3 regions of the Candidatus Pantoea symbiotica genome follow, and region 3 is predicted to be linked to each of the others. Evidence: predicted binding sites of a transcription regulator. Region 3 holds the regulator's gene; each other region holds the start of a gene.
The links. The regulator sigma-54, encoded in region 3, starts transcription at its own class of promoters, with help from an activator protein. The targets are predictions, from matches to a motif close to GTTGGCACANNTTTCGCTNT.
Positions count from the first base shown of each region.

Region 1 (4,810 bases), 560 kb from region 3:
GTGGGCGAGCGCGGCGTGATGTTATCGGGCGGGCAGAAGCAGCGCATTGCGATTGCACGCGCGCTGCTGCTGAATGCCGAAATTCTGATTCTGGATGATGCGCTGTCGGCGGTTGATGGTCGTACTGAACATGACATCCTGCATAACCTGCGTCAGTGGGGTAAAGGGCGCACCTTGATTATCAGCGCGCATCGTCTGTCGGCGCTCACTGAAGCGAGTGAAATTCTGGTGCTGCAGCAGGGCGCCGTGGCACAGCGTGGCGATCATGACACTCTGGCCGCCAAAGAAGGCTGGTATCGCGATATGTATCGTTATCAGCAGCTGGAAGCCGCGCTGGATGACGATGAAGTGGCAGAAGGAGCAAGCCGTGGCTAAATCACAACGTTTATGGCCGACGCTGAAACGTCTGCTGGCGTATGGCAAACCGTGGCGTAAATCGCTGTGGCTGGCGGTCGGCATGCTGTGGATTGCCGCGGCAGCCGAAGTGACCGGACCGGTGCTGGTGAGTTACTTCATCGATAATCTGGTGGCAAAACATCAAATGCCGTGGGGCATCGTCGCTGGCCTGCTGGTGGGCTTTATCCTGCTGCAATTGCTGGCTGCCGGTCTGCACTATTTTCAGGCATTGCTGTTTAACCGCGCGGCGATTGGCGTGGTGCAGCAATTGCGCGTAGACGTGATGAACGCGGCGTTGCGCCAGCCTCTCAGCGCCTTCGATACGCAGCCGGTCGGACAAATTATCTCGCGTGTCACCAACGACACCGAAGTGATCAAAGATCTCTACGTCACCGTGGTAGCAACGGTGTTGCGCGCCGCCGCGTTGATTGGCGCGATGCTGGTGGCGATGTTCTCTCTCGACTGGCGTATGGCGCTGGTGGCGATCGTGATTTTCCCGCTGGTGCTGACGGTGATGCTGATTTATCAGCGCTTCAGCACGCCGATTGCGCGTCGCGTGCGCAGCTATCTGGCGGATATCAACAACGGCTTTAATGAAGTGATCAACGGCATGAGCGTGATCCAGCAGTTCCGCCAGCAGGTGCGCTTTGGTGAGCGCATGGGCGAAGCCAGCCGTTCGCACTATCTGGCGCGTATGGAAACGCTGCGGCTGGATGGTTTTTTATTGCGCCCGTTGCTGAGTCTGTTTTCGGCCATGATTCTGTGCGGTTTGCTGATGCTGTTCAGCTTCGCCACGCCAGGCGTGTTTGAAGTGGGCGTGCTTTATGCCTTTATTACCTATCTTGGTCGCCTCAACGAGCCGCTGATTGAACTCACCACGCAGCAGTCGATGCTGCAACAAGCGGTGGTGTCTGGCGAGCGCATCTTCGAACTGATGGATGCAGAGCAGCAAGGTTACGGCAGCGATATTCAGCCGCTGGCTTCCGGCAGCATCTCGCTGCGTGATGTGAGCTTTGCCTATCGCGATAACCGTGATGTGCTCAGCAACATCAATCTTGAGGTGCCCGCGCGTAATTTTGTTGCGCTGGTGGGACACACCGGCAGCGGGAAAAGCACGCTGGCGAATCTGCTGATGGGCTATTACCCGGTGACGCGCGGTAGCATTGAGCTGGATGGTCGCCCACTGCCGCAGCTGTCGCACGCCGCTTTACGTCAAAGCGTTGCGATGGTGCAACAGGATCCGGTGGTGCTGGCGGATTCGCTGCTGGCCAACGTGCGCTTAGGGCGTGATATCCCGGAAGAGCAAGTGTGGCAGGCGCTGGAGACGGTGCAGTTGGCACCGTTGGCGCGCAGCATGGCGGACGGCATCCATACGCGTTTAGGCGAGCAGGGCAATAATCTGTCGGTTGGGCAGAAACAGCTACTGGCGCTGGCGCGCGTGTTGGTGTCATTGCCACAAATCCTGATCCTCGACGAAGCCACTGCCAATATTGATTCCGGTACGGAACAGGCGATTCAGCACGCGTTGCGTGCATTACGTCAGCACAGCACGCTGGTGGTGATCGCGCATCGCCTTTCCACCATCACCGAAGCCGATCAAATTTTAGTGCTGCATCGCGGTCAGGTAGTGGAGCGCGGTACGCATGCTGAGCTGCTGGCCGAGCAGGGCCGTTACTGGCAGATGTATCAGTTGCAGCAGGCCGGCGATGAACTCGCGGCGGGCATCCCCGTACAAGCTGAAGGGTGAATTGCACCTTTTTTGCACAGTTTTATCGGAATGTTCTGTATTGATGCACTTCTTTGAGGCTTGAAGCACCAAAGAAGTGCAATATTGCAACACCTTTCCTATTCCTCCTCCCCAATCTGCGCTGTGCTTCACATAACGAAGCGTGATGCAGCGCGCCTATGCTACTGACATTCCCCTTTTTTTATTTATGGCACAGCCTTTGCTTATATCCCTGTGTGTCCGCGAAGACTCACTCAATTTCTTATCCGGAGGGGAACGTATGAAGCTGGTTACCGTGGTAATCAAACCATTTAAGCTGGAGGACGTGCGTGAAGCCTTATCCTCTATTGGCATTCAGGGACTGACAGTTACCGAGGTTAAAGGTTTCGGTCGCCAGAAAGGTCACGCAGAGCTTTATCGCGGTGCCGAGTACAGCGTTAACTTCCTGCCTAAAGTAAAAATTGATATCGCTATTGCGGACGACCAACTTGATGAAGTGGTCGATGTCATCAGCAAAGCCGCGTATACCGGCAAAATTGGCGACGGCAAGATTTTCGTCGCAGAACTGCAGCGCGTCATTCGTATTCGTACCGGCGAGACCGACGAAGCAGCACTGTAACTGGGGCTCTGAATTGTGATGGGATGGAAAGAAATGAATAAACTGATAACGAAGTTGGGCCTCACCAGCCTTGCGCTGTTACCTTCTCTGGCGATGGCGGCAGCGCCTGCCGTCGCAGATAAAGCCGATAACGCCTTTATGATGATCTGTACCGCGCTGGTACTGTTTATGTCGATTCCAGGCATTGCGCTGTTCTACGGCGGTTTGATTCGCGGTAAGAACGTGCTGTCGATGCTGACGCAGGTTGCAGTGACCTTCTCGCTGGTGTGCGTGCTGTGGGTGATTTACGGCTACTCGCTGGCGTTCAGTGAAGGCAACTCCTTCTTTGGTAGCTTCCAATGGGCGATGCTGAAAAATATTGAGCTGAAAGCGGTGATGGGCAGCTTCTATCAGTACATTCACGTTGCGTTCCAGGCTTCCTTCGCCTGTATTACCGTCGGCCTGATTGTCGGTGCGCTGGCTGAACGTATTCGCTTCTCGGCGGTACTGATTTTCGTGGTGGTTTGGCTGACGCTGGCTTATCTGCCAATCGCACACATGGTTTGGGCGGGTGGCTTGCTGGCGCAAGATGGCGCGCTCGACTTCGCGGGCGGCACCGTGGTTCACATCAACGCCGCAGTCGCTGGCCTGGTGGGTGCTTATCTGGTGGGTAAACGTGCTGGTTTCGGCAAAGAAGCCTTCAAACCACATAACCTGCCGATGGTGTTCCTCGGTACCGCGATTCTGTATGTGGGCTGGTTCGGCTTCAACGCCGGTTCTGCTTCCTCAGCTAACGAAATCGCTGCGCTGGCGTTCCTGAATACCGTAGTGGCTACGGCGGGTGCGGTGCTGTCGTGGGTGTTCGGCGAGTGGGCGGTACGTGGTAAACCTTCTCTGCTCGGTGCGTGTTCAGGCTTCATCGCTGGTCTGGTGGCGATTACCCCAGCTTGTGGTTATGTTGGTGTCGGCGGCGCGTTGATTATCGGTCTGGCGGGTGGTTTAGCCGGTCTGTGGGGCGTAACTACTCTGAAGAAATGGCTGCGTGTTGATGACCCATGTGATGTATTCGGTGTGCACGGCGTGTGTGGCATCCTCGGTTGTATCCTGACCGGCGTGTTCGCCTCCTCTTCATTGGGCGGCGTAGGCTACGCAGAAGGTGTGACCATGGGCCATCAGGTTTGGATTCAGTTGTTCAGCGTGGGCGTGACCATCGTCTGGACTGCAGTTGTGGCCTTCATCGGCTTCAAACTGGCGGATATGATTGTTGGCCTGCGTGTTCCGGAAGATCAGGAACGTGAAGGTTTGGATGTGAACAGCCACGGCGAGAACGCTTACAACCAGTAACAGCCGGGCTGAAGAAGAGCAGTGCGCTAAAATTATAAAAAGCAGAAGGGGCGATAATATCGCCCCTTTTTTTATGCGTCGCGTTGGCGCATCACGCCTTCCTGTACCGTGGTCGCCACCAGTCGGCCATCCTGCGTATAAAACTCGCCACGCACAAAACCGCGCGCGCCGGAGGCAGAGGTGCTCACCACGCTGTACAGCAGCCATTCAGACAAGTCGAACGGGCGATGGAACCACATTGAGTGATCGATGGTGGCAACCTGCATATCGGCTTCGAGAAAGCCTTTACCGTGCGGCTGCAGCGCCACCGGCAGGAAGTTGAGATCCGAGGCATATCCCAGCAGGTATTGATGGATACGGCGATCGGCTGGTAACTCGCCGTTGGCACGAATCCACACCTGACGCAGCGGTTCATCAACGTGGCCTTTTAGCGGGTTATGAATCTGTACCGGACGAATATCCAGCGGACGCTCGGCGAGGAATTTTTCTTTCAGCTTGAGTGGCAGATGGTCGGCCAGCTTTTTCGCCAAATCCTGTTCCGATGGCAGATTATCCGGGCCCGGCACCTGCGGCATGCTGTTCTGGTGCTCGAAGCCGCTTTCTGGTGCCTGGAACGAGGCGGTCATGTAGAAGATCGGTTGGCCATTCTGTACCGCGCTGACCCGGCGTGCGCTGAAGCTTTTGCCGTCACGCAGCGTTTCGACATCATAAATGATGGCTTTTTGGCTATCGCCCGGACGCAGAAA
Region 1 is NZ_JBSZHR010000002.1:818,917-823,726, forward strand. Features, by position in the region: gene ACXIZX_RS04270 (SmdA family multidrug ABC transporter permease/ATP-binding protein) at 1-375, shown strand, start outside; gene ACXIZX_RS04275 (SmdB family multidrug efflux ABC transporter permease/ATP-binding protein) at 368-2,143, shown strand; gene glnK (P-II family nitrogen regulator) at 2,403-2,741, shown strand; gene amtB (ammonium transporter AmtB) at 2,775-4,064, shown strand; gene tesB (acyl-CoA thioesterase II) at 4,136-4,810, opposite strand, start outside.
Region 1: the regulator sigma-54 is predicted to act here: its motif matches at 2,330-2,349, upstream of glnK (P-II family nitrogen regulator).

Region 2 (4,810 bases), 3.7 Mb from region 3:
ATCGGATAGAACAGGGTGTCTTGTAGCTGGGCCGGAATCCCTGGGCCATCATCTTCAATATCAATACGTGCAACTAAACGATAACGCGTGCCATGCAGCGTGAGCTGGAAGGCAGTACGCGTGCGAATCACAATGGTGCCGCCCTCATCGCCTAAGGCTTGCAGCGCGTTACGCACCACATTCAACAGCACCTGTTCAATCTGGTCGGGATCGTGCGGCAGTTCCGGCAGGCTTGGATCGTAATCACGCACCAGCGAGACGTTATCCGGCAACTCCATCGACACCAGATTCACCACGCGCTCGGCGACCTGATGAATGCTTTGCGTTACGTGCAAGCCCGGTTGTTGCGGGCCGAGCAGACGATCAACCAGATTACGCAGTCGGTCGGCTTGCTCAATGATGATGCGCGTATATTCATGCAGGGAAGGATCGGGTAACGCACGAGTCAGCAACTGCGCGGCGCCACGTAATCCTCCCAGCGGGTTTTTGATTTCATGCGCCAGACCGCGCACTAAATCGCGGGCAGCGACCTGCTGAGCATGCTGAATTTGTTCCTGGCTGAGACGACGTTGATTATCCATCGGCGCCATTTCCAGCAGAATAAAGCCATCCGGTAAGCGCTGTGCCGTGAGCGACATTATGTGCGCGCGACCATCGACCACCAACGTGACTTCGCTATCGGTGAAGCCCTGGCCAGCTCCGAGACTCTCGCTCATCACCTCAATATTCAGCGAAAAATAGCCGGTTAATTCCGGTAATGGCGTGCCGAACAATTTACGTGAGCTTTGCGCCAGTAATTGCTGAGCCGCCGGATTGGCGTAATGGATAACTAAATCGTTATCGACCAGCAAAATACTGTTGATCAGGGAGTTGAGAATCTGCCCCGCGTCGGGCAGCGTGCCAGTTGCCATACAGCGTTCCTCTGCACTAATTTAGTGCATTATAGCCTTTCAGGACGGAAATCTGTGCTTCGAACCATGAATGCGCGGAGAAAAAAGCCCATCCGAAGATGGGCTAAAGTTTCCACGGCAATATAAAATCTTCGGCGTCTTTTACACCGCCGCTGCGTTGGCTGCACTCGTTCACCCGAGTCACTGAGTTATCTCAGCTCCCCGGGATTCTCTCGATTGCCGCCTTGCGGCGATGCAAAATCCGCGAATCTTTAATGCTGATTAAACGCTGTAGTACAGTTCGAACTCAACTGGGTGCGGAGTCATACGCACGCGGTCAACGTCTGGCTTACGCAGTTCGATGTATGCATCGATAGCGTCATCAGTGAACACGCCGCCACGGGTCAGGAACTCGCGATCTTCGTTCAGTGCGTTCAGTGCTTCTTCCAGAGAACCTGCAACTTTTGGAATCTCAGCTTCTTCTTCCGGAGGCAGGTCATACAAGTTTTTGTCCATCGCATCGCCAGGGTGGATCTTGTTGATAACACCATCAAGACCGGCCATCAGCAGCGCGGTGAATGCCAGGTATGGGTTAGCCGCTGGATCCGGGAAGCGTGCTTCGATACGACGCGCTTTCGGGCTAGCAACCACTGGAATACGGATAGAAGCAGAACGGTTACGGGCAGAGTAAGCCAGCATAACGGGTGCTTCGTAGCCTGGTACCAGACGCTTGTATGAGTTGGTGGTTGGGTTCGCCAGGGCGTTGATCGCTTTAGCGTGCTTGATGATACCGCCGATGTAGAACAGAGCAGTTTCAGACAGGCCGCCGTACTTGTCGCCAGAGAACAGGTTCACGCCGCCTTTTGACAGGGACATGTGGCAGTGCATACCAGAACCGTTATCGCCAAACATTGGCTTAGGCATGAAGGTTGCAGTTTTGCCGTACGCGTGAGCAACGTTGTGCACCACGTATTTGTAGATCTGAATTTCGTCAGCTTTTTTGGTCATGGTGTTGAAGCGGGTTGCCACTTCGTTCTGACCAGCAGTTGCTACTTCGTGGTGATGTGCTTCAACCACCAGACCCATCTGCTCCATGGTCAGACACATAGCAGAACGGATGTCCTGTGCTGAGTCAACCGGTGGCACTGGGAAGTAACCGCCTTTCAGACCTGGACGGTGACCTTTGTTACCGCCTTCGTACTCTTTACCGGTGTTCCATGCTGCTTCGATATCGTCGATAGCAACGTGTGAACCTGAAGTAGAAGAACCGAAACGGATGTCATCGAACAGGAAGAACTCTGGCTCTGGTCCAAACAGCACGGTATCCGCGATGCCTGAAGAACGCAGGAACTCTTCTGCACGCTTAGCAATGGAGCGTGGGTCACGGTCGTAGCCCTGCAGTGTGCCTGGCTCAAGGATGTCGCAACGGATGATCAGGGTCGAGTCTTCGAAGAACGGATCCATTACTGCAGTGGTTGCATCCGGCATCAGCACCATGTCTGATTCGTTAATGCCTTTCCAGCCACCGATGGAGGAGCCATCGAACATTTTGCCTTCTTCGAAGAAGTCAGCGTTAACCTGGTGAGCAGGGATAGTAACGTGCTGTTCTTTACCTTTGGTATCGGTAAAACGCAGGTCAACAAACTTAACTTCATGCTCGTTCATCATCGAGAGAACGTGTTCAGCGGACATACTCAACTCTCCTGGAAATGGTCATTATCGTCATGGTGAGAGAACTTCGTTGCCGGGAATGTGTCACGACTGCTGACTATTCCTAACCAAAGATCTCGGCAAGCTCTATCAACCGTTTTATAACTGTCGTTTTCGCTTAAAATATATAAAGCGAATTCTGTGCCAACTTTATGACAATGGTGAAAATGGCGCTACAATGCGCCCTTTCGTGAGTCGAAGGCTGCACCAGGATGGATTGCATGCATCGTTATGGTGCACCATGGGTGAAGTTAAGCACTAAATTGGTGCAAATTGCCATCGCAGTGCAGATTAATGCACCGTAAACGGTGCTAAAAACCAGCGCTACGAGAAACTTTCGGCGAAATCTGTGATCATGTTCAGTCTTCCGCTTAATCCGTGTACAATACCGCGTTATTTCTATAATGCCTGAGGCAAAGCTGTGATCGAAAATTTGCGTAACATCGCCATCATCGCGCACGTTGACCATGGTAAGACCACCCTGGTTGACAAGCTGCTCCAACAGTCCGGTACTTTTGATGCTCGTACCGAAGCGACTGAGCGCGTAATGGACTCCAACGATTTGGAGAAAGAGCGTGGGATTACCATCCTCGCAAAAAACACCGCCATCAAATGGAATGACTACCGTATCAACATCGTTGATACCCCAGGACACGCCGACTTCGGTGGTGAAGTGGAGCGCGTCATGTCCATGGTGGATTCGGTGCTGCTGGTTGTAGATGCGATGGATGGCCCTATGCCGCAAACCCGCTTCGTAACCAAGAAAGCATTTGCTCATGGTTTGAAGCCGATTGTGGTTATCAACAAAGTTGACCGTCCGGGCGCGCGTCCTGATTGGGTTGTTGATCAGGTATTTGACCTGTTCGTTAACCTGGATGCGACTGACGAGCAGCTGGACTTCCCGATCATCTTCGCTTCGGCGTTGAATGGTATCGCGGGTCTGGAACACACCGACATGGCTGACGACATGACCCCGCTGTATCAGGCGATCGTTGACCACGTTTCTCCACCTCAGGTTGAAGTTGAAGCGCCACTGCAGATGCAAATCTCGCAGCTGGACTACAACAACTATCTGGGCGTAATCGGCATCGGCCGCATCAAGCGCGGTACCGTGAAGCCGAACCAGCAAGTCACTATCATTGATAGCGAAGGCAAAACCCGTAACGGTAAAGTCGGTAAAGTGCTGGGCCACCTTGGTCTGGAGCGTATCGAAAGCACCCTGGCGGAAGCGGGCGACATCATCGCGATCACCGGTCTGGGCGAGCTGAACATCTCTGACACCATCTGCGACACGCAGAATGTGGAAGCGTTGCCAGCCCTGAGCGTCGACGAACCAACCGTAACCATGTTCTTCAACGTGAACACCTCACCGTTCTGCGGTAAAGAAGGTAAGTTCGTGACTTCGCGCCAGATCCTGGAGCGTTTGAACAAAGAGCTGGTACACAACGTGGCACTGCGCGTTGAAGAAACCGAAGATTCGGATGCGTTCCGCGTTTCTGGTCGTGGTGAGCTGCACTTGTCGGTTCTGATCGAGAACATGCGTCGTGAAGGTTTCGAGCTGGCGGTATCCCGTCCGAAAGTAATCTTCCGCGAGTTCGAAGGCCGTAAGCAAGAGCCATTCGAAAACGTGACCCTCGACATCGAAGAAACCCATCAGGGTTCTGTGATGCAAGCGATGGGTGAGCGTAAAGGCGACCTGAAAAACATGGATCCAGATGGCAAAGGCCGTGTACGTCTTGACTACATGATCCCAAGCCGTGGTCTGATCGGCTTCCGTAACGAATTCATGACCATGACTTCAGGTACCGGTCTGCTGTACTCCACCTTCAGCCACTACGACGACGTTCGTCCAGGCGAAGTGGGCCAGCGTCAGAACGGCGTGCTGATCTCAAACGGTCAGGGTAAAGCGGTCGCGTTCGCCCTGTTCGGTCTGCAGGATCGCGGTAAGCTGTTCCTGGGTCACGGTGCGGAAGTATATGAAGGCCAGATCATCGGTATTCACAGCCGTTCTAACGACCTGACAGTAAACTGCCTGACCGGTAAGAAACTGACCAACATGCGTGCGTCAGGTACTGACGAAGCCACCACTCTGGTTCCACCGCAGAAAATGACGCTGGAACAGGCTATCGAGTTCATCGATGATGACGAACTGGTAGAAGTGACTCCGTTGTCAGTCCGTATTCGTAAACGTCACCTGACCGAGAACGATC
Region 2 is NZ_JBSZHR010000002.1:3,939,203-3,944,012, reverse strand. Features, by position in the region: gene glnL (nitrogen regulation protein NR(II)) at 1-911, opposite strand, end outside; gene glnA (glutamate--ammonia ligase) at 1,173-2,582, opposite strand; gene typA (ribosome-dependent GTPase TypA) at 3,022-4,810, shown strand, end outside.
Region 2: the regulator sigma-54 is predicted to act here: its motif matches at 2,730-2,749, upstream of glnA (glutamate--ammonia ligase).

Region 3 (4,810 bases):
AGTGCTGATCGGCTGGAATCTCACCAACCAGGATGACGACCGAACGCCGGTGGCGACTAACGATCAAGCGCCAACCTACACCAGCGAGAAATCGAACACGGTGGTGTATAACCCAACAGGCGCGCTGGGCTATAAGCTGGTCTCCGATAAAGTCACCTACTTTGCTGCCGATGAGATAAGTTGGTTCGATAATCCGGTGATGACCACCTATGACGTAAACAAAGTCGCGACATGGTCGGTGCGCGCCGATAAGGCAAAGCTGACTAAAGATCGTATGCTTTATCTTTATGGCAACGTTGTCGTCAATACTTTGACCCAGGATTCACAGCTTGAGCGCATCCTTACCGATAACGCTCAGGTTAATTTGGTCACCCAGGATGTGACATCTGACGATCAAGTCACCCTTTTTGGCCGCAGTTTTAATTCCACTGGCATGAAAATGCGCGGCAATTTACGGACGAAACATGCTGAGCTGCTTGAAAAGGTCAAAACTTCCTATGAAATTCAAAATGAACAAAAATAGCCTTAAGTTATTGCTGGTGAGTACGCTGCTGGCAACGAGCCTGCCTGCGCTGGCATTAACCGGCGACTCAGACAAACCGGTGAATATTGACTCCGTCAACCAGGCGCTGGATCTGCAGGGCAACGTCGCGACCTTTACCGGCAACGTGATTGTGACCCAGGGTTCCATCAAGATTACCGCCGATAAAGTGGTCGTCACCCGTCCGGGCGGCGATAGCAAGAAAACCATCGTTGATGCTTACGGCACGCCAGCCACCTTCTATCAGATGCAGGATAACGGTAAGCCGGTGCAAGGCCACGCCAGTAAACTGCACTATGAACTGGCGAATGATTTTGTTGAGCTGACCGGTAATGCCTTCATTCAGCAGCAGGATAGCAACATTAAAGGCGACCGCATCACTTACCTGGTGAAAGAGCAGAAGATGCAGGCGTTCAGCCAGGGTGACAGCAAGCGCGTGACCACCGTTCTGGTTCCGTCGCAGCTGCAGGACAAAAACGGTTCGTCCGCGAGCCCTAAAAAGAGTAACTGATTGCTATGGCTACACTAATCGCTGAGAACCTGGCGAAAGCCTACAAAGGCCGCCGCGTGGTGGAAGATGTTAGCCTGCAGGTAAAATCCGGCGAGATTGTCGGCCTGCTGGGCCCAAACGGTGCCGGTAAAACCACCACCTTTTACATGGTGGTCGGAATTGTGCCGCGCGATGCGGGCCGCATCGTAATTGATGATGAAGACATCAGCATCCTGCCGCTGCATGCGCGTGCCCGTCGCGGTATCGGCTATCTGCCGCAGGAAGCCTCGATCTTCCGTCGCCTGAGCGTGTACGACAACCTGATGGCGGTGCTGCAGATCCGTGATGATCTGACAGAAGAGCAGCGTCAGGATCGTGCCAACGAGCTGATGGAAGAGTTCCATATCGGCCATCTGCGCGACAGCATGGGCCAGGCGCTGTCGGGTGGTGAACGCCGTCGTGTAGAAATTGCTCGCGCGCTGGCGGCTAATCCTAAATTCATCCTGCTGGATGAGCCTTTTGCCGGTGTTGACCCCATTTCGGTTATCGACATCAAGAAAATCATCGAGCATCTGCGTGACAGCGGCCTTGGCGTGCTGATTACCGACCACAACGTGCGTGAAACCCTCGCGGTGTGTGAACGCGCTTATATAGTTAGCCAGGGGCATTTAATTGCCCATGGCACGCCTGATGAAATTCTTGTAGATGAGCAGGTTAAGCGTGTTTATTTGGGCGAAGAGTTCAGACTCTGATAAGGTGTCGTAACACCCTACGTTTGCTTAGGAAATTCTAACCGAATTATGAAGCAAGGTTTGCAACTCAGGCTCAGCCAACAGCTGGCGATGACTCCACAGTTGCAGCAAGCCATTCGCTTGCTGCAACTCTCTACGCTTGAACTCCAGCAAGAACTCCAACTGGCGCTGGAAAGCAATCCGCTGCTTGAACAAACCGATCTGCACGAAGAAGTCGACGCGCGCGAATTTCAGGAACAAGAGAGTGATTCATTAGACACGCGTGAAGCTCTTGAACAGAAAGACATGCCTGAAGATCTCCCGCTCGACGCCACCTGGGACGAAATCTACACTGCGGGCACGCCGTCAGGCACCGGCACCGATTACCAGGATGACGAACTGCCAATCTATCAGGGCGAAACCACGCAATCGCTGCAGGATTACCTGATGTGGCAGGTTGAGTTAACGCCGTTCACTGATACCGATCGCGCCATCGCTACATCCATTGTTGATGCCATTGACGACACCGGCTATCTCACCGTCAGCTTACAAGATATTTATGACAGTATTGGCGATGAAGAGCTGACGCTAGAAGAAGTTGAAGCCGTGCTCAAACGGGTGCAGCGTTTCGATCCGGTCGGCGTCGGTGCGCGTGATTTGCGTGATTGCCTGTTAGTGCAGCTTTCGCAATATGATGCCGCTACGCCCATGCTGGCGGAAGCGCGCCTGATTGTGAGCGAACATCTTGATCTGCTGGCCAACCATGACTTCCGCAGCCTGATGCGCGTAACGCGTCTGAAGGAAGAGGTGCTGAAAGAGGCGATGTTGCTGATTCAGTCACTCGATCCGCGCCCTGGCCAGTCAATCAATACCAGCGAACCGGAATATGTTATTCCCGATGTGCTGGTGCGCAAAATCAGCAAGCGCTGGACGGTTGAACTGAATTCCGACAGCATGCCGCGCCTGAAAATCAATCAGCAGTATGCTGCGATGGGCGGAGCAGGCCGTAATGAAAGCGATAATCAGTTTATTCGTAGCAACTTACAGGAAGCCAAGTGGCTGATTAAGAGCCTGGAGAGCCGTAACGACACGCTGCTGAAAGTGACACGCTGTATCGTTGAACAGCAGCAGGCGTTTTTTGAGCAGGGTGAGGAGTACATGCGTCCGATGGTGCTGGCGGATATCGCTCAGGCTGTTGATATGCACGAATCCACTATTTCCCGCGTGACCACGCAAAAGTATTTACACAGCCCGCGTGGCATCTTTGAACTGAAGTATTTTTTCTCCAGTCACGTCAACACCGAAGGCGGCGGCGAAGCCTCGTCCACGGCGATTCGTGCATTAGTGAAAAAATTGATCTCGGCGGAAAACCCCGCAAAACCCTTGAGCGACAGCAAACTGACCTCCATGTTATCCGAACAGGGCATCATGGTAGCGCGACGTACGGTTGCTAAATATCGCGAGTCTTTATCTATACCGCCATCAAACCAGCGTAAACAGCTAGTTTGACCGAACGAAGAAGGAAGACCTATGCAGCTAAACCTTACCGGACTTAATGTTGAGATTACCGAACCTCTGCGTGAATTTGTAAATACCAAATTTGCCAAACTGGAACACTATTTTGATCGCATCAATCAGGTTTATATTGTTCTGAAGGTAGAGAAGGTGACGCAGATTGCGGATGCAACACTTCACGTCAACGGCGGGGAGCTGCACGCCACATCGGAAGCGGAAGACATGTACGCGGCCATCGACGGGTTAATCGACAAGCTTTCCCGTCAGCTGACCAAACACAAAGACAAACTGAAAAAACACTAACCTTCACGCTTGCAGAGTGCTGACTGATTCGGCACTTAGAGCATAAATGGGGCGGATATTACCGCCCCGTTTTGTCATCTGCGCAAGCGCCAGCGGACGAAGGGCAATGAAATCAATCGCCTGAACCTCGCGGCTATGTGAACTCGCAAGTGAAACGATGATGAACAACGATCTAACACTGGAATTGAGCTCGGTCCTTTCACTGGACTGTACCCGTAGCGGCGTACACTGCCAGAGTAAAAAACGCGCGCTGGAAATTATCAGCGAGCTGGCAGCGAAGCAGCTCAATCTGCCGCACCAGACGCTTTTCGAAGCCATCCTGACCCGCGAACGTATGGGCAGTACCGGTATTGGCAACGGCATCGCCATTCCACATGGCAAGCTGGAGGAGGACACCTTACGCGCTGTCGGCGTGTTTATCAGCCTCGATCAGCCTATCGCTTTTGATGCGGTAGACAATCAGCCGGTTGACCTGCTGTTTGCCCTGCTGGTACCTGCGGACCAGTGTAAAACCCACTTGCACACGCTTTCGCTGGTTGCCAAACGTCTGGCGGATAAAACCGTATGTCGTCGTTTGCGTGCGGCACAGAGCGACGAAGAGCTCTACGCCATTATCACAGAAGCTCAGGAAGCACACTCTTAAGCGAGAAACACTTTTACCGGCCTGTTCGCCGGTTTAAAACGGGAGAAATGTGATGGTGCTGATGATCGTTAGCGGTCGGTCAGGCTCAGGAAAATCAGTCGCGCTGCGTGCCCTTGAAGATATGGGCTTCTACTGTGTCGACAACTTGCCGGTGGTATTGCTACCGGAGCTGGCGAATACCTTAACCGAACGCAATATCTCTGCGGCGGTCAGCATTGACGTGCGCAACATGCCGGAATCACCGGAAGTCTTTGAGGCCGCGCTCAATAATCTGCCGGATACCTTCTCGCCGCAGCTGCTGTTTCTCGATACCGATCGCAACACGCTGATTCGCCGCTACAGCGATACGCGTCGTCTGCATCCGCTCTCCAGCAAAAATCTGTCGCTGGAGAGTGCTATCGATGAAGAGAACGATCTGCTGGAGCCGCTGCGCTCACGCGCCGATCTGATTATCGATACGTCCGAGATGTCGGTTCATGAATTGGCGGAAATGCTACGTACGCGCCTGCTGGGCAAGCGCGAGCGTGAACTGACCATGGTGTTTGAGTCATTCGGCTTTAAACACGGCATTCCGATCGACGCCGATT
Region 3 is NZ_JBSZHR010000002.1:258,553-263,362, reverse strand. Features, by position in the region: gene lptC (LPS export ABC transporter periplasmic protein LptC) at 1-523, shown strand, start outside; gene lptA (lipopolysaccharide ABC transporter substrate-binding protein LptA) at 498-1,052, shown strand; gene lptB (LPS export ABC transporter ATP-binding protein) at 1,058-1,783, shown strand; gene rpoN (RNA polymerase factor sigma-54) at 1,832-3,271, shown strand; gene hpf (ribosome hibernation promoting factor) at 3,293-3,580, shown strand; gene ptsN (PTS IIA-like nitrogen regulatory protein PtsN) at 3,741-4,223, shown strand; gene rapZ (RNase adapter RapZ) at 4,276-4,810, shown strand, end outside.